3 regions of the Halomonas aestuarii genome follow, and region 2 is predicted to be linked to each of the others. Evidence: riboswitches for the same ligand, from Rfam matches in the RefSeq annotation. Region 2 holds a riboswitch; each other region holds the start of a gene.

Evidence for each region. A riboswitch is a leader RNA that binds a small molecule or an ion and turns the genes downstream of it on or off. The one in region 2 is predicted to bind thiamine pyrophosphate.
Region 1: it holds a riboswitch for thiamine pyrophosphate, as region 2 does, so the genes downstream of both, thiM (hydroxyethylthiazole kinase) here and thiC (phosphomethylpyrimidine synthase ThiC) in region 2, are expected to answer to the same signal.
Region 3: it holds a riboswitch for thiamine pyrophosphate, as region 2 does, so the genes downstream of both, thiO (glycine oxidase ThiO) here and thiC (phosphomethylpyrimidine synthase ThiC) in region 2, are expected to answer to the same signal.

What each region holds. Positions count from the first base shown of each region.
Region 1 covers NZ_CP018139.1:1,511,141-1,520,757, forward strand. The annotation lists gene dauA (C4-dicarboxylic acid transporter DauA) at 1-1,004, shown strand, start outside; TPP riboswitch at 1,062-1,162, shown strand; gene thiM (hydroxyethylthiazole kinase) at 1,201-2,007, shown strand; gene thiE (thiamine phosphate synthase) at 1,997-2,620, shown strand; gene BOX17_RS06925 (cytochrome b/b6 domain-containing protein) at 2,682-3,260, opposite strand; gene BOX17_RS06930 (PepSY domain-containing protein) at 3,274-3,552, opposite strand; partial or broken gene BOX17_RS06935 (DMT family transporter) at 3,725-3,865, opposite strand; gene BOX17_RS06940 (ABC transporter substrate-binding protein) at 4,212-5,294, shown strand; gene BOX17_RS06945 (ABC transporter permease) at 5,468-6,211, shown strand; gene BOX17_RS06950 (ABC transporter ATP-binding protein) at 6,211-7,059, shown strand; gene BOX17_RS06955 (creatininase) at 7,107-7,874, shown strand; gene BOX17_RS06960 (SDR family NAD(P)-dependent oxidoreductase) at 7,947-8,726, shown strand; gene BOX17_RS06965 (SDR family NAD(P)-dependent oxidoreductase) at 8,723-9,475, shown strand; gene speB (agmatinase) at 9,507-9,617, shown strand, end outside.
Region 2 covers NZ_CP018139.1:2,624,772-2,634,388, reverse strand. The annotation lists gene BOX17_RS12255 (YceI family protein) at 1-527, shown strand, start outside; TPP riboswitch at 583-726, shown strand; gene tenA (thiaminase II) at 799-1,467, shown strand; TPP riboswitch at 1,597-1,708, shown strand; gene thiC (phosphomethylpyrimidine synthase ThiC) at 1,790-3,709, shown strand; gene BOX17_RS12240 (porin family protein) at 3,801-4,307, opposite strand; gene BOX17_RS12235 (acetate/propionate family kinase) at 4,558-5,760, shown strand; gene pta (phosphate acetyltransferase) at 5,747-7,936, shown strand; gene BOX17_RS12225 (ABC transporter permease) at 8,004-8,828, opposite strand; gene BOX17_RS12220 (ABC transporter permease) at 8,832-9,617, opposite strand, start outside.
Region 3 covers NZ_CP018139.1:100,923-110,539, reverse strand. The annotation lists gene BOX17_RS00460 (Glu/Leu/Phe/Val family dehydrogenase) at 1-516, shown strand, start outside; gene BOX17_RS00455 (proline racemase family protein) at 573-1,622, opposite strand; gene BOX17_RS00450 (alcohol dehydrogenase catalytic domain-containing protein) at 1,619-2,755, opposite strand; gene BOX17_RS00445 (thiazole synthase) at 2,921-3,721, opposite strand; gene thiS (sulfur carrier protein ThiS) at 3,721-3,930, opposite strand; gene thiO (glycine oxidase ThiO) at 3,927-5,027, opposite strand; TPP riboswitch at 5,089-5,211, opposite strand; gene BOX17_RS00430 (hypothetical protein) at 5,288-5,593, opposite strand; gene argF (ornithine carbamoyltransferase) at 5,697-6,617, opposite strand; gene grxD (Grx4 family monothiol glutaredoxin) at 6,781-7,131, shown strand; gene rnt (ribonuclease T) at 7,218-7,883, opposite strand; gene BOX17_RS00410 (argininosuccinate synthase) at 8,030-9,250, shown strand; gene BOX17_RS00405 (HlyU family transcriptional regulator) at 9,302-9,616, shown strand.

The DNA.
Region 1 (9,617 bases), 1.1 Mb from region 2:
CAGAGGGCGAGACGGGCGGCGGCATCCCGCCGATCGCGCCGAGCCTGGTGGCGCCCTGGCGGCTGCCCGGGGCGGATGGCGAGCCCCTGGTGCTGGACTTCGCGCTGCTGAGCGCCCTGCTGGGGCCCGCCTTCGCCATCGCCATGCTGGGGGCGATCGAGTCGCTGCTGTGTGCGGTGGTGTCCGACGGCCTGACCCGCACCCGCCATGACCCCAACGCCGAGCTGATCGGCCAGGGGCTGGGCAACATCGTGGCGCCGCTGTTCGGCGGCATCACCGCCACGGCCGCCATCGCCCGGACCGCCACCAGCATCAGAAGCGGCGCCCGGTCGCCGATCGCGGCGGTGGTGCACGCGCTGGTGGTGCTGCTGGCGGTGGTGGCCCTGGCGGGCCTGCTGGGGATGGTGCCGATGGCCGCGCTGGCGGCGCTGCTGTTCATCGTCGCCTGGAACATGAGCGAGGCCCGCCACTTCCTGCACACCCTGCGCTCGGCCCCGCCAGGGGACGTGGCCATCCTGCTGACCTGCTTCACCCTGACCGTGCTCTTCGACATGGTGCTGGCGGTGGGCGTGGGCATCGGGCTGGCCGCCGCCCTGTTCATCCGGCGGATGTCGCTGCTGACCGAGACCCAGCGTGTCGACAGCGGGCCCCATGCCGGCATCGACGCGCTGCCCGGGGAGGTGGCCCTCTACGACATCGATGGCCCGCTGTTCTTCGGCGCCGCCGAGAAGGCGCTCACCTCGCTGCACCTGGTGGACCCGCAGGTACGGGTCGTGATCCTCGACATGCACGATGTGCCGAGCATGGATGGCACCGCCATCGTGGCCCTCCAGGCCCTGATCGAGGAGATGCACCGAGGGGGGATCTCGCTGGTACTGGTCGGCCTGCCGACGCGGATCCTCGTCAAGCTGCGCCGGGCGGGCATCCGCCGGACGGCCGGCCGGCTGACCTGGTGCCGGGACCTGGCACACGCCCGGGGAGTGGCCCTGCGCTGGCTCGCCTAGCTGCCCCGGGGACCTGGCCACGGCCTTTACAGCCACGGAGCCGGCAGGGATAGTGAGGCCTGACGACAGGGGCGCCGCGGCAGGAGTGTCGCGGCTGAGAAGCACCCTCGGAACCTGACCCGGACAATGCCGGCGTAGGGAGTCGTGCGGCGGCGGGCCTCCCGTCCAGGCGCACCTCCCGCGCCGGGGAGGCCCCATGCATCACATCGATCCCGCCGCGCACCTGGCCCGGGTGCGCGAGACCAGCCCGCTGGTCCACAACATCACCAACCATGTGGCCATGAACAGCATGGCCAACGTGCTGCTGGCCATCGGCGCCTCGCCGGCCATGGTCCACGCCCGCGAGGAGGCCGCCGAGTTCACCGCCCTGGCCGGCGCCCTGACGATCAACATCGGCACCCTCTCGCCCCACTGGGTCGACGCCATGGAGTCCTCGGCGCTGGCGGCCGGGGAGACGGGACGCCCCTGGGTGCTGGACCCGGTGGCGGTGGGCGCCACGCACTACCGCCGGGAGACCGGCGCGCGGCTGCTGGCGCTCTCGCCGGACGTGATTCGCGGCAATGCCTCGGAGATCATCGCCCTGGCGGGACAGGCCGGCGGCGGCCGCGGCGTGGACAGCACCGACCCCGCCGAGGCTGCCCTCGAGGCCGCCCGCCGGCTGGCCGAGCGCACGGGCGGCGTGGTGGCCGTGACCGGCGAGATGGATCTGGTCACCGACGGCAAACGCCTCGCCCGTGTCCGGGGCGGGCACCCGCTGATGCCGAGGGTCACCACCCTGGGCTGCGCCCTGACCGGCGTCGTGGGGGCCTTCCTGGCCGGCACGGACCGGCATTTCGAGGCGACGGTGGCGGCGCTCGCCGGCTATGCCGTAGCCGGGGAACTCGCCGGCGAGGTGGCACGGGGCCCGGGCAGCTACGCAGTGGCCTTCCTCGATGCGCTCTACCACCTGGACGCCGAGGCCCTGGCACAGCGGGCCCGCCTGGAGGTCTCCGATGCCCCTTGATCTCTCGCTCTATCTCGTCACCGACCGTGAACTCTGCGCCGAGCAGGGCCTGGTGCAGACCGTGGTCGCCGCGGTCCGTGGCGGCGTCACCCTGGTGCAGCTGCGTGACAAGCACGCCAGTGACGCCGAACTGATCGACCAGGCGCGCCGCCTCAAGGCCGCCCTGGCCGGCACGGGCGTGGCCCTGATCATCAACGACCGGCTGGAGGTGGCGCTCGCCTCGGGCGCCGACGGGCTGCACATCGGCCAGGATGACGGCGACGTGGCCCAGGCCCGGGCCGCCCTGGGCCCTCACGCGATCCTCGGGCTCTCGGTGCAGACCCGCGAGCAGCTCGCCCGACTCGACCCGAGCGCCCTGAACTACCTGGGCCTCGGGCCGGTGTTCGCCACCCCCAGCAAGCGCGACCATGCCGAGCCGCTCGGCTTCGAGGGCCTGGCCGAGCTGGCGGCCGCGAGCCCCCTGCCCGGCGTGGCCATCGGCGGCCTCAAGGCCGAGCATGTCCTCCCGACGCGCCAGGCCGGTGCCCAGGGCCTCGCCGTGATCTCGGCGATCTGCGGCACCCCGGACCCCGAGGCAGCGGCGCGGGCCTTTACGCGGCCGCCTCGCCACTGACCACCCAAGACGCCGTCACCGCGGCAGGCGCGGTGACGGCGTGGATCGGGACAGGCCGAGATCAGACGTCCGAGCGCGGATGCCCCGGGTGTCGGTGGTAGCCATGCAGCATGCCGGCGATCAGGTTGTCCTGCCGCTTGCGGCTCTCGAGGATCGCGCCGATGACATGCAGCGGGATGAGGACGAGGATGGCGTTGGCCATCAGCTCATGGGCCTCCTCGACCCAGCCGACCCCCCAGAAGAGGTCGGTCTCCTCCATCATGTAGCCGGTGGTCCCCAGCCCCAGCAACAGGGCCAGCAGCGTCAGCATCATGACCGCCCCCAAAGGGGTGTGGGTGATGCCGGGCTCGTCTGAGGCGGCATCGCCGGCACCGACGGACTCCTCCGATCGGAGCGAGGCGCGCAGGCGTCGGGGGGTCGGCCAGAAGCTGCGCCAGCGTGCCGACCAGGGGCCGACGAACCCCCAGAGGATGCGCACACCGATCAGCGCCACCACGCCATAGCCGATCCACTGGTGCCAGGTCTCGCCCTCCTCGGTGAGGAAGTAGTTGGCCAGGAAGCCGGCCACCAGCGACCAGTGCACGATCCGAACCAGCGGGTCCCAGACGCGGACCCGCTTGCTACCTGTCTTGCCGCTCATGATGCGGCCTCCTTCAGTCGAATTCCTGCTCGACAATGCTGCCGTCGACCGGGTTGAAGTAGATCTCGACGCGACGCTCCTGGTCGTCCCAGCCGTAGATCTCGTAGCAGCTGGTGTCGGTGGTCTTGAACTCCTTGACCTTGTAGCCCATGTCGGCGATCTGCTTCTGCATCGCCTCCTTGCTCATCCAGTCGCTCTCGGGCGCGTCGGTGCAGGTCGGCTCGGCCAGGGCAGCAACGCTTACGGCCAGCAGGCTGGATACCACGATGCCCTTGAGTACAGTGCGCTTCATTGGAAAACCTCCATAAAGTCAGTGACAAAGGGCCACCTGACCGTCGGCCGGTGGCAGCTCCCGACGGCAGTTGCCGGAAGGGAACAGGGTCATCATGATCAGCCAGACTTACGAAAGACTTAACGCCGTGGAAAAACTTTTCCGGCGTGGTCGACGAAGAACATGGGTCGTCTCAGGAGGTCGGCCGGCGCTTCAGGGAGGTGCGCCGCTCGTGGTAGGCGATGGCCAGGCCGCTGGCGATGATCAGGGTGCCGCCGACGAAGACCCGGAGGTCCGCCACCTCGTCCCAGAACCACCAGCCCAGCAGCACCGCTGTCGAACTGGCAACCACTCGAATGTCGGAATGTCGATTCAACAAGCGGGCAACAATAGTCGGCTCCATGGTGCCGAGGCAGAAACTTGGAGGAAATTCTGCTCCACATGCACCAAAATAATAAAAATCCGATAACTTGCAGTAGAAAAAAGCACCACAAAGAAGCAATAGCGTAACTTTGTATTGACTCAAACCTTAGTTTTGTCATCAGTCATTGTTCGATCAAATTTCGGGAGATATGCTGGACTTCAGAAAATTAAATAAAAAAGTTCTAAAATAAAGGATTGTTGGACAACAACAGAATGGATAAGTGGTAATACAGCTGATCAAAAAAAGGAACAACAAAATGAGTATGTATTCTTCCAAGAAGAAGGCAACGATCGCGACACTGATGTGTGCCTCCGCCATGACATTACCAGGCATCTCTTCCGCCCAGGACAACGAGACGATCAACATAGGTCTCAACGTATCATGGCCGGGATTTTCCTTTTTGGAGGTGGCGCGTCAGAAAGGACTCGCAGGCGACCATGATCTTAACCTCACTATCTTCGAGGATCCTCTTGGGGGCCATGCAGCGCTGGCAGCAGGCCAGATAGACGTATATCTCAGCACAGCTGAATATACCCCATTTGCGATTGAACGCGGAACGGACACTGTATTGGTGTCACATCTCAACATATCGTACGGCGTCGACAAGGTGTTGATTGCCGAAGACATGAATGCACAGGAGCTGAAAGGACAGAAAGTCGGCGCGCCACAAGCCTACATCGGCGAAGTATTGATGGGCATGTGGCTCGACAAGGAAGGCCTGACTCCGGACGACGTGGAGTGGGTAAACCTGAATGCCGACGAGGCTGTCGGTCCGGTCATGTCGGGTGATCTGGCGGCAGCTTACATGTATGAACCTTGGGTAACGCGCGTTCTGGAAAACCTCGATACCGCCAAGATTGCGGCGGATACTTCCGAGCCTTACTACCTCGATACGGGCATCTTCATGGATGCGATGTACATGAACAAGAAGTTCATCAAGGAGCACAGGAAAGCGGCCGTGGACATGATCCGGGCCCGCTTCGATGCCTTGCAGTACTGGCACGACAATACCGAAGAAGTGAATCAGCTTTTTTCGGATTATCTCCAGTGGCCAGTGGCTGATATAGAATCGGTTGTGGGAACCAACGGCAAGTACCTGGAAGATGGGCTGTACATGCTTGACTTTGATGAAACAGCTCGCATCTGTGGTGCTCTTGACGGAGAACCACCGCATGGCATCGAGAATGGCTCCATCATTCAGAGCGTCATGCGAACCAACGAGTGGTGGGTGAAATTGGGCCTGATGGATGAAGTTCAGGACGCAGAGAAAGGAGTCGATTGCAGCCTGATTGCCGACCTGGTCGACAGCGGTTATAGCCAGTCCATGTCCGCACGTTGATCACGTCCGGGGAGCACCAACGCCTGGTGCTCCCCGCCGCATGGTCCAACCCGGCCGACGAGCCGACAGCTTCTTACAAACGGGGAATGGGAATGGCGGGTGAATCAAGACAAGGTGCCTATCGATCACGCTGGTTCGAATTCCTGACCCCCATACCGAGAAGGTGGCGTCTCGTGCTGGGCGCGCTGGTATGGGTCATATTTTTTGGTCTATGGGAAACAGCGGTATTACGCGGCTGGGTCAATACCTTGCTGGTACCTTCGCCCTTCGAGGTTGTCGGCACGCTATATGAGCTGTTCGTAGAGCGCGGTTTCCTGGGGGATGTCGGCATCAGTATTGCGCGCATTGTCGGAAGCTTTCTGGCGGCCTGCCTCATCGCGATACCTCTCGGCATCCTGATGGGATCATTCAAGTCGGTGGAAGCGCTGTTCAACCCCTTCGTTTCAGCATGGCGGTATCTGCCGGCACCCGCCTTCATTCCTATCCTGCTGATGTGGTTTGGCACCGGCGAGGCGCCCAAGCTGGCCCTTCTGTTTCTGGGGGTCATTTTCTTTCTGATCACCTTGATCATGGATCATACGAGCCAGGTGCGTGCAGAGCTTATCGAAACCGCGATGACGCTTGGCGGAAAGCGGTGGCAGATCCTCTGGACGGTCGTGGTACCCGCGGTGATGCCCAACATAGTGACGTCCATGAGGCAAATGCTGGCCATCGCATGGACCTACCTGGTCATTGCCGAGATCATCGCCTCGACAACCGGAATAGGCGCGATGATGATGCGAGCACGCCGCTTCCTGAATACCGATGAGATAATGGCAGGCATACTGATCATTGGCATTCTTGGGTTGGCATTCGACCTCCTTTTCCGTTGGTTACAGCGGGTACTATTCCCCTATCTCGGACAGGAGGGTGACTAATGAACAGGTCAGTCAATAATGCGTCTCCCTCCACAGCCGGCCAAAACTATGCGGCCAATGCCCCCCCCAAACTTAGGCTAAAAGAGGTAGGAAAGTCGTTTCATGTACCGCGCGGCGAGGACATTCAAGCAATCGCGAATGTGAGCTTCGACACCCATGAAAATGAGGTTTGCGTGCTGCTGGGTCCTTCCGGTTGCGGTAAGTCTACCGTGCTGCGCATGGTGGCTGGTCTTGAGCAACCAACCACGGGTGAGCTCATGCTGGACGGGGAGAGGATCACCGGCCCGGCTCAGGAACGGGGGATGGTGTTTCAGGCCTACACCTCCTTCGACTGGCTGACCGTCCAGCAGAATGTCGAATACGGCATGCGATTGAACCGCGTTCCCAAGCAGGAGCGACGAGATCGCGCCGAGCACTTCATCGAACTGGTGGGGCTAAGTCGTTTCGCGGGGACCTACCCCCGTCACCTTTCCGGCGGCATGAAACAACGAGTCGCCATCGCGCGAACGCTGGCTAACGAACCAGCCATTTTGCTGATGGATGAGCCATTCGGGGCACTTGACGCTCAGACCCGCTGGCAGATGCAGGAACTGATGATGGAGATAGTCGAGGCAGCCAATACGACGGTGCTGGTGGTGACTCATGATATCGAGGAAGCCATCTTCCTGGCCGACAGGATCGAATTCATGTCGAGGCATCCAGGCAGGGTTCATGAAGAGATCATCCCAGCATTCAAGCAGGGACAACGGATCGGCCAGAAAGAGGACCTGATAGGCCTGCCCGGGTATGGCGACCTGGAGCGACATATCCTGCAGCTGATGCGCGAACAGGGCAGAGACGAGACCTGAGCACGACATCGCGTGGCAGTCGTCAACAAGATCAACAGAGAGGCCCCATGAAGAAACCGACGGTTATGATGGCAGAAATGACGTGGCCGGAGTTCAGCGCGCGCCTGGAAAACGAGCCTGTCGTGTTTCTACCAACCGGCATGCTGGAACAGCACGGACCGCACCTCCCAATGGGCGTGGACCACCTGTTGCCCACCGCCATCGCAGAGATGGTGGCGCAAGAGGTCGACGGCATCGTGGCCCCGCCCATCAATTATGGATACAAGTCGATGCCCCGCACCGGGGGGGGGCCCTCCTTTCCCGGCAGCACCGGACTCGACGGAACCACGCTGATTCATACGGTGCGCGACGTGATTCGTGAACTGGCGCGTCATGGCGTGCGTCGAATCTGTGTCATCGACGGTCATTTCGAGAACCTGTGGTTCCTCAATGAAGGGATCGACCTGGCGATGCGCGAGGTGGGTGACACTGGGCTTCGGGTGATGTGTCTGCAGCACTGGGAGTTTCTGACTAAGGATACCCTTGATGTGGTCTTCCCCGATGGCTTTCCGGGGATCGAACTGGAACATGCCGCGGTACTCGAGACGTCACTGATGATGCATTTCTATCCCCACCTGGTGCGTACCGACCGAATTCCCGACAACGCCCCCATGGACGCCCCACCCTATGACGTCTGGCCGGCACGCCCGGAGTGGGTGCCCGCCTCGGGCGCGCTCACCTCGGCTGCGCTGGCCTCGCCCGAGAAGGGGGCGGCCATGGCGAAGCAGTATCGCGACGACATGTCGGCTGCCGTGCGGCGAGAGCTGCTCTCGTGAATGGGCACCATACGAGATGCTCAGGCATTCCAGCTGAGGTAATGGCGTCCAAGTTGGCTTCGGGAGGGAATGATGGCGATCTCCTTTGATTTCAGTGGCCAGACAGTGCTCGTAACCGGGGCCAGCCGCGGCATCGGGTTTGCCGTGGCGAAGGCGTTCGCCGCTGCCGGGGCGCGAGTCTGTGTGCTAGCCGAGGATGCCGGCATCGTTCAAGCGGCACGGTTACTCGCGGCGGAAACCGGTAGCGAGGTCTGGGCCCAGCGCTGCGACATCACCGATCGCCATGAAGTCAACAGCGCCCTGCAGGGTATCGAACGACTCGATGTGCTGGTCAACAATGCCGGGGTAGAGCTGCCGACGCCGGTGGAGGATGGCCATGACGACGTCGATGACGCCTTCGAGCGCATCATGGACGTGAACGTCTTGGGCACCTGGCGAATGACGCGGGCCGCGCTGCCGAAGATGACGCCAGGGGGGCGCATTCTCATCACGTCTTCGATCTGGGGGCGCACCGCCGTTCCCGGTTTTGCCGCCTACGTGGCCTCCAAGCATGCGTTGATCGGCCTAGCGCGGACCCTGTCCAGAGAGCTGGGGCCACGTTCGATCCGCGTCAATGCCGTCTGCCCGGGGTGGGTCCGCACCGAGGCGTCGCTTCGCTCGCTGGCGGTGATGGCCAGGGAGCAGGCGGTCAGCGAGGATGAGCTTGCCGAGTCGATTGCCGCCGACCAGTCTCTGGGCGGCCTGATGGAGCCTGACGATGTGGCGGGACTGTACCTGTACCTCGCCTCCGAGGCCGCCACCAACGTGACGGGCCAGGCGATTCCGATCGACCGCGGGGAGGTGATGGCATGAATGACTCACTGGCAGGCGTTCGTATCCTGGTGACCGGAGGCTCAAGGGGCATCGGACGTGCCACCGCCATCTCGCTGGCCTCGGCAGGGGCCCGAGTGGCATTTGGCTATCACGGTGATGACGCCGCGGCGGCGGTCACCTTGGCCGATGTGCGGGTACACGATGCGTCGGCCTGCTCGATTGAGGCGGATGTCGCCAAGGAAGCCGAGGCCGTCGGGATGGTCCAGCGTGCCATCGAGGGGCTCGGTGGTCTGGACGTGGTCGTCAACAATGCCGGCATCCTGCATGAAGAGGGCTTGCTGGAGACCTCCGTCGATGCCTTCGACACGGTCATTGCGGTGAACCTTCGCGGCACCTTCGTGGTGGGACGCGAGGCGATCCGCCACATGGTCCAGCAAGGCAGTGGACGCGTGATCAATATCGCGTCCGACCTGGGATATCTCGGCAGGGAGCGCAACAGCGCGTATTGCGCATCCAAGGCGGGTATCGGTGCCATGACGCGCGCCTGGGCCCTCGAGTTCGCGCCACAGATTCTGGTCAATGCCATTGCGCCAGGCCCCGTCGACACCGACATGCTCGGCGCCGAGGTGATGAGCGAGGCCCAGCGCCAGAAGGAAAGCGCTATACCGCTGGGGCGCATCGGACGCCCCGAGGAAATCGCCAACATGGTCACCTTCCTCGCGGGGCCACAGGCCACCTTCATTACCGGCCAGACCTATGGCGTCAACGGCGGTAGCGTCATGTTATGAACACCCTGACAACCCATAAAGGACAATGACAATGGCTCACGACGCCGCTTTTTTCCGGCCACTTGGGGGCAGCGAGGTGCCGCGCTTCGCAGGACGCTCCACCTTCATGCGACTGCCGCAGATCGAGGACCCGTCCGAGGTC
Region 2 (9,617 bases):
GTGCCGAGCCACGCACCTACGAGATCGACCCCGACCACTTCTCCATCGGCTTCCTGACAGAACACATCGGCTACGCGGATACGCTCGGCATGTTCCTGGAAGGACGCGGCGAATTCGTCTACGACAAGCAGGCCCGTCAGCTGCACTCCGGCAGGGTCGAGATCATGGCCGACAGCGCCTTCACCAATCACGACGATCGCGACGACCACCTGCGCAGCGATGACTTCCTCGACGCGGGGCGCTACCCCACCATCGTCTTCGAGGCCACCGGCCTCGAGGCCCACAGCGACCGCGAGGGCACCCTCAAGGGCGATCTGACCCTGCTCGGCGAGACCCGCCCGGTGACCCTGGAGGTCACGCTCAACAAGGCCGCGGCCTATCCCTTCGGCCACGAGCAGCACACCCTGGGGCTGTCGGCACGCACCACCATCCAGCGCAGCGACTGGGGGATGACCTACGGGGTCGACAACGGCCTGGTCGGCGACGAGGTCGAGCTGGTCCTCGAGCTGGAAGCCATCCGGCAGTAACCGGCCCCGACCGCAGGCGGGCTGGCAAGGGACGGCCAGCCTGCTAGACTGGCCGCATCGCTTGACGGGGTGCCGGTGAATCCGGCTGAGATCGCGCAGGGTGTCGAGACACTGTCGAAACAGGCTCGAGACACCGAGTGCGGGTCCCGTGGAACCTGATCCGGCTCGTACCGGCGTAGGAATCAAGCGGTGAGCCCGCGCCCTCCCGTCGCTCCGTGGCCACCCGCTTCCCCTCGCCCCGACTCCGGATCGCCCCCCGACCGGAGACACCATGGGCTACCGCTTCAGCGACCTCACCGCCGCCTGCCAGGACGACTGGCGCGCCTACATCGAGCACGAGTTCGTCCGCCGGCTGGGCGACGCCACCCTCGAGAAAGGCGCCTTTCGCCACTACCTGCAGCAGGACTACCTCTTCCTGATCCACTTCGCCCGGGCCTATGCCCTGGCCGCCTACAAGAGCCGTGACCTCGACGAGCTGCGCCACGCCTTCGCGGGCCTGAAGACCATCCTCGACGTGGAGCTGGGGCTGCACCTGGACTACTGCCGCGACTGGGGCATCTCGGAGGCGGACCTGGCTCGCCTGCCCGAGGCCCGCGCGACGCTCGCCTACACCCGCTACGTGCTCGATACCGGCCAGCGCGGCGACCTGCTCGACCTCCACGTGGCGCTCGCCCCCTGCCTGATCGGCTACGGCGAGATCGCGGGCTGGCTCAATGGCCGAGGTGCCACCGTGCGCGGCGAGGCCAACCCCTATGACGCCTGGATCGCCATGTACGAGAGCGAGGCGTTCCAGCAGGCCATGGCCGACGAGCGCGCCTGGCTGGATGCGCGCCTGGCGGAGGTGACGCCGCGCCGCCTCGACGAGCTCTGCGCAGTGTTTCGCGACGCCACGCGGCTCGAGATCGACTTCTGGCAGATGGGACTGGATCGCGCCGACTGATGCCACTGCCTCCCGGCCATGGAGGATGTATTCAAAACGCCTCCTCCTAGGCCTGTCCCCGGACAAGCCATGAGGGCCCGGCACCAGTATCTAGACGAAAGAACCGCCCGCCGCTGTCGGCGGGCACCACCACGCTTGACGGGGCGCCGTTGATGACGGCTGAGACCATGCGCTTGCCAGCATGGATCCCGTTGAACCTGAACTGGCTAGGACCAGCGTAGGGATCAAGCGACACGCCGCCCTGGCGCCCCACGCCCGGCGGCCCCTGTCCCTCCCGCCTGTGTCCTCCCTGACATGACCATGACCCCCAAGGGAGAACACCATGAGCAAGACCACCCACTTCCTCGCCGAGACCGCTCGCGTCGACGAGGCCGCCATCCAGCCCCTGCCCGGCTCGCGCAAGATCTACGTCGTGGGCTCGCGGCCCGACATCCGGGTGCCCTTCCGCGAGATCGCCCTCTCGCCGACCCGCACCTCCGGCCTGGATGAGGCCAACCCGCCGCTGCTGGTCTACGACACCTCCGGCCCCTACACCGACCCGGACGCCGAGATCGACCTGCGCCGCGGCCTGTCCGAGCTGCGCCGGGGCTGGATAGACGAGCGCGGCGACACCGAGTTCCTCGACGGCCCGACCTCCGAGTATGGCCGCCGCCGCGCCAACGACCCGATGCTCGCCAACCTGCGCTTCGACCTGACCCGCACGCCCCGTCGCGCACGACCCTCGGAGGATGGCAAGGCCGGCAACGTCACCCAGCTGCACTATGCCCGCCAGGGCATCGTCACCCCGGAGATGGAGTTCATCGCCATCCGCGAGAACCAGCGCCGCCAGGCGCTTTCTGCAAAGTACTCCGGCATGGAGGAGGTCGAGCGCATCCTCGGCCACCAGCACGCCGGCCAGGGCTTCGGGGCCAGGCTCCCCGAGGAGATCACCCCCGAGTTCGTGCGCGACGAGGTCGCGGCGGGTCGGGCCATCATCCCCTGCAACATCAACCACCCGGAATCCGAGCCGATGATCATCGGCCGCAACTTCCTGGTGAAGATCAACGGCAACCTCGGCAATTCGGCGGTCACCTCCTCCATCGAGGACGAGGTCGACAAGATGACCTGGGGCATCCGCTGGGGCTCGGACACCATCATGGACCTCTCCACCGGGGCCAACATCCATGAGACGCGGGAGTGGATCATCCGCAACGCCCCGGTGCCGATCGGCACCGTGCCCATCTACCAGGCCTTGGAAAAGGTGAACGGCGTGGCCGAGGACCTCACCTGGGAGGTGTTCCGCGACACCCTGATCGAACAGGCCGAGCAGGGCGTGGACTACTTCACCATCCATGCCGGCGTGCTGCTGCGCTACGTGCCGCTGACCGCCCATCGCGTCACCGGCATCGTCTCCCGAGGCGGGTCGATCATGGCCAAGTGGTGCCTCTACCACCACCGGGAGAGCTTCCTCTACACCCACTTCGAGGAGATCTGCGAGATCTGCAAGCAGTACGACGTGGCCTTCTCGCTGGGCGACGGCCTGCGTCCGGGCTCGGTGGCCGACGCCAACGACGAGGCCCAGTTCGCCGAGCTCGAGACCCTGGGCGAGCTGACCCGCATCGCCTGGCAGCACGACGTCCAGGTGATGATCGAGGGCCCGGGCCATGTGCCCATGCACCTGATCAAGGAGAACATGGACAAGCAGATCGAGGCGTGCGACGAGGCTCCCTTCTACACACTCGGGCCGCTGACCACCGACATCGCGCCCGGCTACGACCACATCACCTCCGGCATCGGCGCGGCGATGATCGGCTGGTACGGCTGTGCCATGCTCTGCTACGTGACCCCCAAGGAGCACCTGGGCCTGCCCGACAAGGACGACGTCAAGACCGGCATCATCACCTACAAGATCGCCGCGCACGCCGCCGATCTCGCCAAGGGCCATCCGGCCGCCCAGCGCCGCGACAACGCGCTCTCCAAGGCGCGCTTCGAGTTCCGCTGGGAGGACCAGTTCAACCTGGGGCTGGACCCGGACACGGCGCGTGAGTACCACGACGAGACCCTGCCCAAGGACGCCGCCAAGGTGGCCCACTTCTGCTCCATGTGCGGGCCGAAGTTCTGCTCGATGAAGATCAGCCAGGAGGTCCGCGACTACGCGAAGGAAAAGGGCCTCGACGGCGACCAGGACGCGGTGATGAAGGGCATGGAGGAACAGGCAGAGAAGTTCCGCCAGGAGGGTGCCGAGCTCTACAAGGAGGTCTGATCGCCCGCGGCCGGCCCATCGAGAAGCGCCCCCGCCGGTCTCCCGGCGGGGGCGCTCGTCTTTCCTGGTGACGTCGTTGACGTCGGCGGGATCAGAAGCGGAACGTCATCCCGATGCTGGCGGCGTCGAAGTCATAGTTCGACTCGTCCAGGTAGCGCATGTAGTCAGCGCCCACGGCGAGGTTCGGGGCCACGTCGAACTCGGCACCGCCGCCGTAGGAGAAGCCGCTCTCCTCGTCGACCTTGACATCCACCTCGGTGAAGCCGGCCAGGCCGTAGAGGCGGAAGGTCGGCGCGATGGGCAGGATGCCCTTGGCGTAGGCGCCGGCCAGGGAGTCCAGCTCGACGTTATCGTCGGAGCCGCCGGTGCCGAGATGCCCCTCCAGGGCGAAGTAGTCGTTGAAGGCCACGCCACCGCGCAGGCGCAGGCCGGTGCTGTCGGCACTGCCGCGACCGCGATCCGGATCAAGCTCCCAGAACATGGCATCGGCGCCGAGGTAGGGGCTCGGGTCGTAGTTCATCATGCTGCCCTGGGCATGGGCGGTGGCACCGGCCAGCAGCAGGGCGGCGGATACGGCAGAGATCGTGAGGGTCTTCATGACGGTCCTCCAATTAGAAAACACTGTTTCCTTACACCACTTCATTCTGGTACAGCTTCGACCAAGGTGCAAGACATTCCCGCGCTTCCCTGGTCGCGGGACGCCATAGACGCCTCGTGGAGTGCTCCCTGATGACGGGGCACTGAATCCCGCAGCGCAACATGATAGATTCGGCATGCTCAGGCGACCCCGTGCCTCTCGAGCGCGATCTCGCCGCCCACCCCGAGCACGCCGACCGACAGGAGGCGCCATGAACGACCCGGTACTCGTCATCAACTGCGGCTCCTCGTCGATCAAGTATGCCCTGGTGCCCGCCTCGCCCGACCAGCCCCGCATCGCCGGCCTGGCCGAGCGCCTCGGTGACGTGGACGCGCGCCTCAAGGGCGTGGACAGCGGCGGTCGCGACTTCTCGCAGCCGCTGCACGGCGCCGACCATGCCGAGGCCATGGCGACCATCCTGGAGCGCCTGGAGGGGCAGCATCCCGTGGCGGTGGGGCATCGAATCGTCCACGGCGGCGAGCGCTTCACCCGGGCGACCCGCATCGATGCCCCCGTGAAGCGCGCCATCGAGGCTACCGTGGCCCTGGCGCCGCTGCACAACCCGTCCAACCTGGCGGGCCTGGCAGCCACCCGTGAGCTCTTTCCCGACCTGCCCCAGGTGGCGGTCTTCGATACCGCCTTCCACCAGACCCTGCCCCCCCGGGCCTACCGCTACGCCCTGCCGGAATCGCTCTATCGCCGTCACGGCATTCGCCGCTACGGCTTCCACGGCAGCAGCCACGCCTACGTGAGTGCGCGAGTCGACGCCCTGAGCGAGCGCCGCCATGGCGGCTGGCTCGTCGCCCACCTGGGCAACGGCTGCTCCACCTGTGCGGTCTGGCAGGGAGAGAGCGTCGACACCAGCATGGGCCTGACGCCCCTGGAGGGGCTGGTGATGGGCACCCGCAGCGGCGACGTGGATCCCGGCCTGCACGCCCACCTGGCGCGCCAGCTGGGCTGGTCGATCGAGCGCATCGACACCCTGCTCAACAAGGAGAGCGGCCTGCTGGGCCTGTCCGGGCTCTCCAACGACATGCGCCGCCTGCACCAGGCCGCCGCCGAACACCACGCGGGCGCGGAGCTGGCCATCGAGGTGTTCTGCTACCGCCTGGCCAAGTCGCTGGCGGCCCTCTCCTGCGCCCTGCCTCGCCTGGACGGCATCGTCTTCACCGGCGGCATCGGCGAGAATGACAGCGAGGTGCGCGCCCGGGTGATCGAGCAGCTGCCCCACTTCGTCCTGCGCCTGGCCGCCGAGGCCAATGCCCGCACCGTGGGCGGCCGCGAGGGGCGCATCGACCTCGACGAGGGCGGCCGAGCGCCCGAGCTGTGGGTCATCCCCACCGACGAGGAGGGGCGTATCGCCGAGGAAACCCGCCAGCTGCTGCAAGAAGAGGCCGCCCATGACCCCCAGTGAACGCCCGACTGACCGACGTCCCGAAGCCCGCAACCTGCTGCTGGTCCCCACCGACAGCGGCGTGGGTCTGACCTCCGCCTGCCTGGGGCTGATCCGCGCACTGGACACCCTGGGGCTCAAGGCCGGCTTCCTGAAGCCGTTCCGCCAGGACGAGCTCAACGGCCAGGGGCCCGACCGCTCCTGCGCCCTGGCCGCCAGCACCCTGGGTCTGTCTCCGCCCGCGCCGCTGCCCCAGGCGCGGCTCGAGCACCTGCTGCGCGAGGAGCGCACCGACGAGCTGATGGAGGAGGCGGTAGAGCGACATGCCCGGGTCGTCCTGCCGGAGGCCGGTGACGTCCCGGAGCTGGTGGTGATCGAGGGGCTCGCGCCCAGCCCGCACAGCAGCTACGCGACCCGGCTCAACGTGGCACTGGCCCATGCGCTCAATGCGCGCACCATCCTCGTGGCCGACGGAGACCTGAGCGACCCCCGCGACCTGGCGGAGCGCCTGGACATGCAGGCCCAGGCCTTCGAGGGGGTCGACTCCCCGCGCACCCTCGGCTGCATCCTGATGCGCCTGCGCCCCCTGCCGGACGATGAGGGCCCCACGCCGCTGGCAGCACCCGAGCTAACGACCCGGCGCGAGGACCCGAGGCTCGAGAGCCTGCGCCGCCACCTGCCGGCCCTGGACGGCGACCGCTTCCACCTGATCGGTGCCGTGCCCTGGCACCCCACCCTCTCCGCGCCGCGGGTGCTGGACGTCGCCCGGGCCCTGGACGCGCGTCTCCTGCACCCGGGGGAGGCCGACAGTCGCCGGGTGCTGGGCACCAGCCTGTGCGCCCGCAGCGCCTCCCATGCCCTGCACATGTTCCGCCCCGGCCGGCTGCTGGTCACCCCCGGGGATCGCGACGACATCCTGCTCGCCGCGGGCCTTGCGACCATGAACGGCGTCCGACTGGCGGGGGTGCTGCTGACGCACGGCGAGCTGCCGGACGAGGCGATGATCGATTTCTGCCGCCCGGCGCTGGCGAGCGGCCTGCCGGTGCTGGCGGTGGATACCGACAGCTACGCCACCGCCCAGCAGCTGGACCGCATGGCCAACGACATCCCCGTCGACGACCCGGAGCGGGCCGAGCAGGTGACCCGCTTCGTGGCCGGTCACCTGGACCTGGCATGGCTCAAGGAGAACCTCAGCCGTGGCTATCCGAGCCGGCTCTCCCCGGCCGCCTTCCGCCACCGGCTGGTCAGGCTGGCCCAGCAGGCCAGGCGGCGCATCGTGCTGCCCGAGGGAAGCGAGCCGCGCACCGTGGAGGCCGCGGTGATCTGCCAGCAGCGCGGCATCGCCCGCTGCGTGCTGCTGGCCAGGCGCCAGGAGGTCGAGGCGGTGGCCCGCCAGCGCGGCATCGAGCTGCCCGAGGAGCTGGAGATCATCGACCCGGCCACCATCCGCCGGGACTACGTGGCGCCGATGGTCGAGCGCCGCCCGGACCGGCTCAACGCCCTGACCGCCGCGGACCAGCTCCAGGACAGCGTGGTGCTCGGCACCATGATGCTGGCCGAGGGCGAGGTGGACGGCCTGGTGTCGGGGGCGATCCACACCACCGCCAACACCATTCGGCCCGCATTCCAGCTGATCAAGACGGCGCCGGGCTACCGGCAGGTATCATCGATCTTCTTCATGCTGCTGCCCGAGCAGGTGGTGGTCTACGGCGACTGCGCGGTGATCCCCGACCCGGACGCCGAGGCCCTGGCCGAGATCGCCATCCAGAGCGCCCGCTCCGCCGCGGCCTTCGGCATCGAGCCCCGGGTGGCGATGATCAGCTACTCCACCGGGGAGTCCGGCAGCGGGGCCGACGTGGAGAAGGTGCGCGAGGCCACCCGCATCGCCCGGGAGCGCGAGCCCGGGCTCTGCATCGACGGGCCACTGCAGTACGACGCCGCGGCCATCGAGAGCGTGGGCCGCCAGAAGGCCCCCGACTCGCCGGTGGCGGGGCGGGCCACGGTCTTCGTGTTCCCCGACCTCAACACCGGCAACACCACCTACAAGGCGGTCCAGCGCAGTGCCGGGGTGGTCAGCGTCGGCCCCATGCTGCAGGGGCTCAACAAGCCGGTGAACGACCTCTCCCGGGGGGCGCTGGTCGACGACATCGTATACACCATCGCCCTGACCGCCATCCAGGCGGAACGAGCGCCCTGACGACGGCGCCCCGCTCGAGCCATCGAGCGGGGCGCCGGGTGCTGCATTCTTGCGTCGGTCGCGGTCGTCAGCCCTCCCCCTTCAGGCGCTCGCTGCGTCGACGCAGCATTTCCATGGTCAGCAGCAACAGGGTCGAGATCAGGATCAGGATGGTCGCCATGGCGGCGATCGCCGGACTGATGTTCTCGCGGATACCGGAGAACATCTGGATGGGCAGGGTGCGCTCGGTGGGACTCGCGATGAACAGCGCCACCACCACCTCGTCGAAGGAGGTCGCGAAGGCGAAGAGCCCCCCGGACACCACGCCGGGCAGGATCTGCGGCAGCACGACGGTGAAGAACACCCGCATCGGGTTGGCCCCGAGGCTGGCGCCGGCGCGGATCTGGTTGAAGTCGAAGCCCTGGAGGGTGGCGTTCACGGTGATCACCACGAAGGGCACGCCGAGCACCGTGTGCGCCAGTACCAGGCCCGCGTAGGAATTGAGCAACCCCACCCGGGCGAAGAAGAAGTACATGCCCACCGCCACGATGACCAGCGGGACCACCATGGGCGAGATCAGCAGCGCGATGATCAGCCCCTTGCCGGGGAAGTCGGCCCGGTTGAGGCCCACGGCCGCCAGGGTGCCGAAGGTCATCGCCAGCAGGGTCGCCAGCGGCGCCACGATGAGGCTGTTCTTCAGGGCATCGAGCCACGGGCCGGCGCTGAAGATCTCCTCGTACCAGCGCATCGAGAACCCGGGCAACGGGTAGGTCAGGAAGGAGCCGCTGCTGAACGACAACGGCACGATCACCAGCACCGGAATGATCAGGAACAGCAGGACGAGCCCGCACAGCACGCGGAACGCCCAGAACCAGATCCTTTCCACCGTCGAGGCATAGGGAGGCAAGGCCATGGATCAACTCCTGATCATCTGCTTGCGGTTCACCAGGCGGTGGTAAACCAGGTAGAGCAACAGGGTCACCACCAGCAGGATACTGCCCAGCGAGGCCGCCATGCCCCAGTTGTTGGTGGTGTTGGTGTAGTAGGCCACGTAGTAGCTGACCATCTGGTCCGCCGGACCGCCGACCAGGGCCGGGGTGATGTAGTAGCCCAGCGCCATGATGAAGACGAGGATGGTGCCCGCCGCCACGCCGGAGACGGTCTGCGGGACATAGACCTGCCAGAAGGCCGCGAAGGGGTGGGCCCCCAGCGACACCGCGGCGCGCTGATAGCTGGGCGAGATCCCCTTCATCACGCTGTAGAGGGGCAGCACCATGAAGGGCAGCAGGATGTGCACCATGGCGAAGAAGACGCCGATGCGATTGAACACCAGCTGCAGGGGCGACTCGATGATCCCCAGCGCCATCAGCGACTGGTTGGCGAGGCCGTTGGATTGCAGCAGGATGATCCAGGCGGCCGTGCGCACCAGCAGCGAGGTCCAGAACGGCAGGAGCACCAGGATCATCAGCAGGTTGCTGGTCTTCGCCGGCAGGGTGGCGAGCAGGTAGGCCAGCGGGAAGCCGAGCGCCAGGCAGATCAGGGTCACCCCGCCGGCGATCACCATGGTGCGCTGGAACACCGCCTGGTAGAGGCGATCCTGCTGGTCGACGCGCTGGACATCGCCGTCCGCGCCCCGCTCGAGGTCCAGCGAGGCGAGCAGGTAGCGCCCCGTGTAGGGCGGCGCCGCGTTCTGGATGCCGCG
Region 3 (9,617 bases), 1.0 Mb from region 2:
GCGGCCTCGGATTCCACGGGGTGCCTGCTCCGTGCCGAGGGCCTCGATGTGCCGGCGCTGATCGACTGGAAGCGGCAGGGCCGGTCGGTGGCGGACTTCCCGGACGGGGAGTCAAGGCCACGTGACGCCATCATCGATGTCGACTGCGACATCTGGATCCCCGCGGCGCGGCCCGACGTCATCCACGAGGGCAACGTCGAGCGTCTGCGTGCCCGGGTCGTGGTGGAAGGGGCCAACATCCCGCTGACCGAGGGCGCCGAGCGGCGGCTCGCCGAACGCGGCGTGCTGGTGCTGCCGGACTTCATCGTCAATGCCGGCGGGGTGATCTGCGCGGCGCTCGAGTATCACGGCGGTCGCGAGGGCGAGGCCCTCGAGACCATCGCCGAGAAGATCCGGGCCAATGTCGCGGCGGTGCTGCGCCGGGCCGAGCAGGGCCAGGTGCTGCCCCGCGACGCCGCCGTGGCGCTGGCGAAGGAGCGGGTCCTGGCCGCCATGCGCTATCGCCGGACCTGCTGAAAGCAGGCGGCCGGTCCAGGGACCGGCCGGCGGCGCGGGTTGGGTGCGAGAGCCGCTCAGTCGGAGTCGGCCTGGCCCGCGGTGAGGATGTGGTGCAGGCCGGCGCACTCCACCATGGGGTCCTCGCAGTTCACCACGATGTCGGAGTGCGCCAGGACGTAGCTCTTGCCGGTGATGGTGTTCTCTACCACCCGGTGGGGGCCTTCCTGGTGGGAGCCGGTGAACTCGCCGATGAAGCCGGTCTCGCGGAGCGAGATGGTTTCCAGCCGATCGCCCGGCTGGATGCGCCCCTCATGGTGCATCAGGGCCAGCCGGGCGGAGGTGCCGGTGCCGGTGGTGCTGCGGCAGATCACGCCCGGGTGCACGTAGGTGGTCGAACGGGAGCGATAGTAGCCATCGGCGACTTGCTCGACGGGCCCCATGAAATGCAGGAAGGGCAGCGGTCCCACGTCACCAAGGGTGTAGTGGGAGAAGCCGCGCTCGGCCTGGATTGCCTCGACGATCCGGTGGGCGCAATCGGCCAGTGCCCGCTCCTCCTCGCGCACCAGGGAAAAGCCCAGTTCGCTGGCGTCCACCAGGGCGTAGAAGCCGCCGCTGTACGCCACCGAGTAGGTCACGTCGCCCAGGGTCGGCACATGGATGCTGTCGCGGTAGGTGTCGATGTAGCTCGGCAGCCCCGCACAGGTGATCGCCTCCACCACGCCGTTCTCGACCAGCGCCTCGATCTGCACCAGCCCGGCCGGGGACTCGAGCTTGAAGTTCTGGCGTCCCTCCTGCTTGGGCACCAGGCCGCTCTCCAGCACCGCCGTGGCGGTGCAGATGGTGTTGGAGCCGGAATAGATCGGATAGCCCATCACCTCCATGATGATGTAGCCCACCACGGCCTCGGGGTCGCTGGCGGGCACCAGCAGGTCCACCGACATCTCGGGAATGCCGTAGGGTTCCTCCAGCAGCAGCCGACGCAGGCCGTCTGCGTCGTCGCGCAGGTAGTGCATCTGGTCGCGTACGGTGGCGCCGGGCAACGGCATGATGCCGCCGACCACGATGCGGCTGACGTCGCCGCCGGCATGGGTATCGATCAGCTGTAGGGTCAGTGACGGGGTCATGGTTGCTCCTGGAGGGCGTAGGGTGCGCCATGCTCGGCCCACTCGCTGTCGGGGACGATGACGATCTTCCCCAGGTAGTTGCTGCCGCGATTGACGAAGTAGCGTTCCGCCTCGTGGAGCGCGGAGAGCCGGAAGGCGGCATGCAGCACGGGCCTGAGCTGGCCCGCACGTATCCACGCCACCAGCTGCTCGGCCTCCTCGCGGGTGCCGTGGGAGACGCCGAAGATCTGCACCTGGTAGAGGTAGATGCGCGTCCACATGATCTCGCTGAGGTTCCCGCCGCTGGCGCCGGCGATGGAGAGCCGCGGATAGGTCGCCCGCCCGGCCATGTCGACGATCATGGTGTCGATGAAGCGGTCGGTCATCTCCCCGCCCACCAGGTCCATCACCGCGTCGATGGGCGCGCCTGCGGTGGCCTCGAGCACCCGGTCGACGAAGGTCGGCAGGTCGCCCCGGTCGATGACCGCCTCGGCGCCCAGCGCCAGCAGGGCATCGGCCTTATCCGGTTGGCTCACGGCGTAGGGGATGGCGCCGACGATCCGGCACAGCTGGATCAGCGCCGTGCCCACGCCGCCGCTGGCCCCGGTGACGAGCACCCGCTCGCCCGCGGCGACGCGGGCCGAGGTCATCATGTGGTAGGCGGTCTGGTAGGAGCACATGCCCATGGCCGCCAGCTCGGCATCGGCCAGCTCGGGGTTGGGCACGTGATGGAACTGACCGGACGGCACGGCGACATATTCGGCGAAGCCGCCGTCGGCGCCGTGGCCGTAGTAGTCCGGCGTGAGGTTGATGTCGGGGCGCTGGTCGGCGTAGAGGTTGAAGTCGAGCAGCCCCCGCTCACCGATGCGCGAGGGCGCGACGCCGTCGCCCACCGCCACCACGCGGCCGGCGATGTCGGCCCCCTGGATGCGCGGGAAGGTCAGGGTCGGCGAGCCGCCCATGGCGAAGGAGGTCACCTCGCCCTTGTCCTTGGTGGGGTAGAGGCCCTCGCGCGCCTTGCGGTCGGTGTTGTTCTTCGCGGTCGCCGTGACCTTCACCAGCACCTCGCCGGGTCCGGGCTGCGGCACGCTCACGTCCTTGCGATAGACCAGCCTGTCGACGCCGCCATGCCCGGTCAGCAGCATGGCCGCCATGGTCTCGGGAATGCTCTCGCTGCTCACGGGCTACCTCCTGTCATCGGGGTCGGGATTCGAGGTGACGATAGCAGACTTCCCCGGCTCGACGTCATCCCTTTCAGCGCCCTTGCCGACGCGGTCGTGCCCGTCGGGAGAAGGGGGCGTGAATCGGGGCCGGGCGCCTCAGCCGTCGCGGTGCCAGAAGGGCTGGCCCACCGTCGGCGTGGACGGGCTCGCGGTCTGGCGCCGCTGCATCAGCCCGGCGCGATAGGCGCTGCGCCCGGCGTCGATCGCGCCGGCGAAGGCCTCGGCCATCAGCGCCGGCCGATGGGCCCGGGCCACGGCGGTGTTCAGCAGGACCCCGTCGAAGCCCATCTCCATGGCCTCGGCGGCCTGGGAGGGTGCCCCCAGGCCGGCATCGATGATCAGCGGTACGTCGAGCCGCTCGCGCAGGGTCCGCAGGGCATAGCGGTTCATCAGCCCGCGGCCGGTGCCGATGGGCGAGCCCCAGGGCATCAGCGCCTCGCAGCCCGCGTCGCGCAGTCGCTGGCAGAGCACCAGGTCGTCTGTGCAGTAGGGCAGCACCTTGAAGCCCTGGTCGATGAGCTCCCGGGCGGCCTCCAGCAGGCCGAAGGGGTCCGGCTGCAGGTTGTAGTCATCGCCGACCACCTCGAGCTTGATCCAGGGCGTGTCGAACATCTCGCGGGACATCTGGGACAGCGTGATGGCCTCCCGGGCCGTCCGGCAGCCGGCGGTGTTGGGCAGCAGCCGACAGCCGCTGTCGCGCAGGATCTGCCAGAAGGCGTCGCCGTCGCCCTCGGCGGGGTTCTGGCGGCGAAGCCCCAGGGTGACCATCTCGCAGCCGGCGGCAAGGATCGCCTCCTGCATCACCGCGGGCGAGGGATAGAGGGCCGTGCCCAGCAGGAAGCGACTGGTGAAGGCCTCGCCGTAGAGGGTCAGGGTGTCGTCGTGTCGGTTGTCCATCAGCCGCCTCCCACCGGGGCCACGATATCGATGCGGTCGTCGTCCTCGAGTACCCGCTCGGCGTAGGCTGAACGGGGCACGAACTCGCCGTTGATCGCCACCGCGACCCGCCGATCGGCACAGCGCCAAGCCTGCAGGGCCGTGGCCAGCGGCGTGCCGGCGGGCAGCCGGGTGGTCTCGTCGTTGAGGCTCAGGGTGATCTCGGTCATGCGGCGCTCTCCTGGGGCGGGGGCGTGGCCAGGGTCTCGGCGAAGGGCTGCTCGCCCCGGCCGCGGATCGTGGCCAGCAGGTGGCAGGCCACCGCCGGGGCCAGCAGGTAGCCGTGGCGGAACAGGCCGTTGGCGGTGATCAGCCCGTCGCGCCGGGTGACATGGGGCAGGTTGTCCCGGAAGGCGGGGCGCAGGTTGACCCCCTGCTCCAGGATGCGTGCCTCGGCGAAGGCCGGTGACAGGGTGTAGAGGGCGCTGCCGAGCTCCAGCGAGGACTGCAGCGAGACTGGTGAGCGGTCCTCGCTCTCGATCTGGGTGGCCCCGATGACGAAGCGTTGGTCGGGCTTGGGCACCACGTAGAGCTGGTAGCGCGGATGCATCAGGCGCACCGGGCGCGAGAGGCGGATTTCCGCGGTCTGGACGTGCAGGGTCTCGCCGCGCACGCCGCGCAGGCTGGGGTGGTGCTGGCGAGCGCCGGTACCGCGGCAGTCGACGACCAGATCGAAGGCGCGGCGGCCGTCGCGGGTCTCGACCTCGCCGAGATAGGTCGAGACGGGGCAGTGGGCGTGACAGGTTCCGCCCAGGCGGCGGATCTCGGCCAGCAGGCGAACGAGCAGCGCGCGGTTGTCCAGGTGCGCCTCGTCTGGCAGGTAGAGGCCCTGGCGAAAGCTCGCCGCCAGGTCGGGCTCCAGGCGGTGGATCTCGGCGTCGTCGAGCGTCTGGCAGGGCGGCTCCCCGTCTAGGACGTGGGCGAGGTCGCGACGGAACTGGGTGAGCTCCCCCATGTCCTGGGCGTGGGCCACCATCAGGCTGCCCTGATGATGCCACAGGCCGCTGGCGTCGAGGGCGTCGAGCCAGCGCGGCCACTGGGTCAGGGCGAAGCGCCCCATCTCGTAGACGCTGCGCTCGGAGACCGCGGTCTCGCACAGCGGGGCGACCATGCCGGCCGCCGTCCAGGCGGCGGCGGGGGGGCGGTCCAGGTCGCCGGCGTCATAGAGGGTGACGGCATGGCCGTCGCGCAGCAGCTGCCAGGCGACCAGGCGGCCCAGCAGGCCGGCGCCGGCCACGGCAATGGTGCAATCGTTGGATCGGGTCAAGGCGGTATCCATCCAGCAGGCGACAAGACGGAACAGGCTGGATGAACGCAGGGGCAGGCTGGCGTGACACTCCCTTGTTCCCTCCGCAGGCATCAACCTGATCAGGTTCAACGGGTTCGGCCGTACCGATCTCAGCCCCCGTGCACGACTCCTCGAGCGTGCCGGGGCTCCCCGACAAGTCGCCTCAACATAACCAACGAGGCCCGGGCGCGCAATCGGCTGCGCGCCCGGGCCTCGTCACGCCTGGCCTGGGTGGGGGATCAGGCGCAGTCGGCGGCACCCTCGCCGAACATGTCGAACAGCAGTTCCCGGCCGAGCCCGGTCAGCACCAGGCGCTGCTGGTCGTTCCAGGTGGCGGCCTCGCTGCTCTCCAGGACGTGCTGGCAGGGACGCCAGTCGCTGGAGGCCGCGCCGAGGGCCTTCAGGGCCTGGCGGTCGAGGCCCTTGTGGGGGACGGTGACCGTCTCGAGGACGTGGCCGTGGCGGTAGAGGATGGCGGCCATGTGGGAAAGGCACTGCCGCAGGCTGCGTTGCATCCCGTCGGTACTGGTGGGTTCGTGTCTCATGCTGCCGCATCTCCTGAGCTGGATTCTGCTGCAGCGCATTATACATGCGACGAAGGTATATGTCATACCAAGGTCTAATGCGGCCCCCGCCGGCCCCGACCCCTCAGCTCTCCACCCGCCCCAGCAGGAGGAATTCGATCAGTGCCTTCTGGGCGTGCAGGCGGTTGCCCGCCTCCTGCCAGACCACAGCGCGGGGATCATCGAGCAGGGTCGTGCTGATCTCCTCGCCACGGTGGGCGGGCAGGCAATGCAGGAAGAGCACGTCCTCCCTGGCGCGATCGAGCATCGCCTCGGTGACCTGCAGCCCCGCGAAGTCCGCCTCGCGTTTCGCCTGCTCCTCCTCCTGGCCCATGGAGGCCCAGACGTCGGTGGTGACCAGGTCGACATCCACCACGGCCTCCATCGGGTCGCGAACAAGGGTCACCCGGTCACCGGCGGCTGCCAGGATGTCCTGGCTTGGCTCGTAGCCCTCGGGGCAGCAGATGCGCAGCTGGAAGCCGAACTGGCGTGCGGCGTTGATCCAGGAGTGGCACATGTTGTTGCCGTCACCGATCCACACGGCGGTGCGGTCCTTGACACTGCCGCGAAGCTCCGTCCAGGTCATGACGTCGGCGAGCAGCTGGCAGGGGTGGTAGTCATCGGTCAGGGCGTTGATCACCGGCACCGTGCTCGCGGCCGCGAAGCTCTCCAGGCCCTCGTGGGAGAAGGTGCGGATCATCACCGCATCGACCATCTCCGACAGCACGCGGGCGGTGTCGCCGATGGGCTCCCCGCGGCCGAGCTGGGTGTCGCGGGACGACAGGAAGAGCGCATGGCCGCCGAACTGGGCCATGGCGGTCTCGAAGGAGACCCGGGTCCGGGTCGAGGACTTCTCGAAGATCATCGCCAGGGTGCGATTGGCGAACGGCGTGTAGGTGGGCCCGTGGGTCTTCAGGCCGTTCTTGATCGAGATGGCGCGCTGCATCAGGTAGCGCAACTCGTCCGGACTGAGGTCAAGCAGGGTGAGGAAATGGCGGGTGGCCATGGGGGTCGCTCCACGGGAAAAAACGTCCATCCTAGCCAGCCCGCAGGGGATGCGCAACGCGCCCGGCATCAGTAGAATGGCCCTCATCCACAAGGCCGACCAGCGTACTCGGGTATTGCCCGGAGACCGCCGGGGCTTCAGTCAAGCGAGAAAGGGAGACGTCATGAGCACTACCGTCGAGAACATCCAGCGCCAGATCAGCGAGAACCCGATCCTGATCTACATGAAGGGCACCCCCCAGCTGCCCCAGTGCGGCTTTTCCTCACAGACCGTGCAGGCCCTGATGGCCTGCGGCGAGCGTTTCGCCTTCGTCAACGTGCTGGACAACCCGGACATCCGCGCCGAGCTGCCCAAGGTGGCCAACTGGCCGACCTTCCCGCAGCTGTGGGTCGAGGGCGAGCTGGTCGGCGGCTGCGACATCGTGGCCGAGATGCACCAGTCCGGCGAGCTGGAGAAGCTGATCAAGGCTGCAGCCGCCCGCACTCAGGACAACGAGGGCGATGCCCAGGCCTGATGCGCCGGCCCCTGGCACGCCAGTGAAGACCCCCGCAGGCCTGGCCTGCGGGGGTCTTTTCGTCGTGGGGGCGTGAAGGCGTCGGGCTAGGCCTCTTCCAGCCCCTGCTCCCGCTGGGCCAGGGCCCAGCCACCCATGTCCTTGTAGCGATTGACCATGGCGCAGAACAGCTCGGCGGTGCGCTCGGTATCGTAGCGGGCCGAGTGGGCGGCGCTGTTGTCGAATTCGATGCCGGCGGCCCGGCAGGCCCGGGCCAGCACGGTCTGGCCGTAGACCAGGCCGGCGAGCGAGGCGGTGTCGAAGCTCGAGAAGGGGTGGAAGGGGTTGCGCTTGATGCCGCAGCGGGCCACGGCCGCGTTCAGGAAGCCATGGTCGAAGGCCGCGTTATGGCCGACCAGCACGGCGCGCGTGCAGCCATGGGACTTGATGGCCTTGCGTACGGGGCGGAAGATCTCGCCGAGGGCCTCGGCCTCGCCGACGGCCACCTGCTGGCGCAGGGGGTCATCGAGGCGGATGCCGGTGAAGTCCAGCGCCGACTGTTCCACGTTGGCCCCCTCGAAGGGCGTGACATGGTAGGCGTAGGTGGCGTCGGGCAGCAGGTTGCCTTCCGGGTCCATGGTCAGGGTCACTGCCGCGATCTCGAGGATCGCATCGCCTGCGGGGTTGAAGCCGCCGGTCTCCAGGTCCACCACCACGGGCAGGAAACTGCGGAAACGCTGCGCCATGAGTTCGCGGGCCATCGCCTCGCTCATGCACCTCTCCTTGTCTGGGCCATCTGTCTCTGGACCGCGAAAGTCTACCAGCTTGGCCGCGGCGAGTCCCGTCGCCGGTATTCGCTGGAGGCTCGCCGCGCTATAATCCCACCCCTTCATGATCGTTAGCCTAGAGGAGCCTCAGCATGTCCGATGTCAAGAAGGTCGTGCTCGCCTATTCCGGCGGCCTGGACACGTCCGTCATCGTCAAGTGGTTGCAGGAGACCTATGACTGTGAAGTCGTGACCTTCACCGCGGACATCGGCCAGGGCGAGGAGGTCGAACCCGCACGTGCCAAGGCCCAGGCCCTGGGCGTCAAGGAGATCTACATCGAGGATCTTCGCGAGGAGTTCGTGCGCGACTACGTCTACCCGATGTTCCGCGCCAACACCATCTACGAGGGCGAGTACCTGCTCGGCACCTCCATCGCGCGCCCGCTGATCGCCCGCCGCCTGATTGAGATCGCCAACCAGACCGGCGCCGACGCCATTTCCCACGGCGCCACCGGCAAGGGCAACGACCAGGTCCGCTTCGAGCTCGGCGCCTACGCCCTGAAGCCGGGCGTCAAGGTGATCGCGCCGTGGCGCGAGTGGGACCTCAACTCCCGCGAGAAGCTGATGGCCTACTGCGAGCAGCACGACATCCCGGTGGACTTCTCCTCCAAGAAGAAGAAGTCGCCGTACTCCATGGATGCCAACCTGCTGCACATCTCCTACGAGGGCGGCATCCTCGAGGACCCCTGGGCCGAGGCCGAGGAGGACATGTGGCGCTGGAGCGTCTCGCCGGAAGCCGCCCCGGACCAGCCGACCTACGTGGAGCTGACCTTCGAGAAGGGCGACATCGTGGCCATCGATGGCGAGCCGATGAGGCCCCATGAGGTACTGGAGAAGCTCAACAAGATGGGCGGCGACAACGGCATCGGTCGCCTCGACATCGTCGAGAACCGCTACGTGGGCATGAAGTCGCGCGGCTGCTACGAGACCCCGGGGGGCACCATCATGCTGCGCGCCCACCGCGCCATCGAGTCGCTGACCCTTGACCGCGAGGAGGCTCACCTCAAGGACGAGCTGATGCCCAAGTATGCCGAGGTGATCTACAACGGCTACTGGTGGAGCCCGGAGCGTCGCATGCTGCAGGCTGCCATCGACGAGACCCAGCAGAACGTCTCCGGCGTGGTGCGCATGAAGCTCTACAAGGGCAGCGCCGTCGTGGCCGGTCGCAAGTCCGACGCCTCGCTGTTCGACGAGTCCATCGCCACCTTCGAGGACGATGCCGGCGCCTACGACCAGAAGGATGCCGAGGGCTTCATCAAGCTCAACGCCCTGCGCCTGCGGATCGCTGCCGGCAAGGGTCGCCGCCAGGACTGAGGCTCCCCCGACGCCGGCCCCGTGCCGGCGTCTTCCTTTCCAGGAGGTTCCATGCTGAAGAAGCTGCTATCCGGCCTGTTCGGTGGTGAAAAGGGCGAGCCGAAGGGCGCGACCGCCGCCGATCCGGTGGAATACAAGGGTTACCTGATCGTCTCCGAGCCCGCCGACGCGGGAGGGCAGTATCGCGTCAGCGGCTGGATCCGCAAGCCGGTGCCCTCGTCCGAGGGACAGGCCGGCGAGATGCTCGAGCATCGCTTCGAGCGCTCCGACATGCTGGCCGGACGCGAGGCCTGCGACCAGCTGATGGTCAGCAAGGCCGAGCGCTTCATCGACGAGGTCGGCGACGACATGTTCGAGCCGCGCTGAT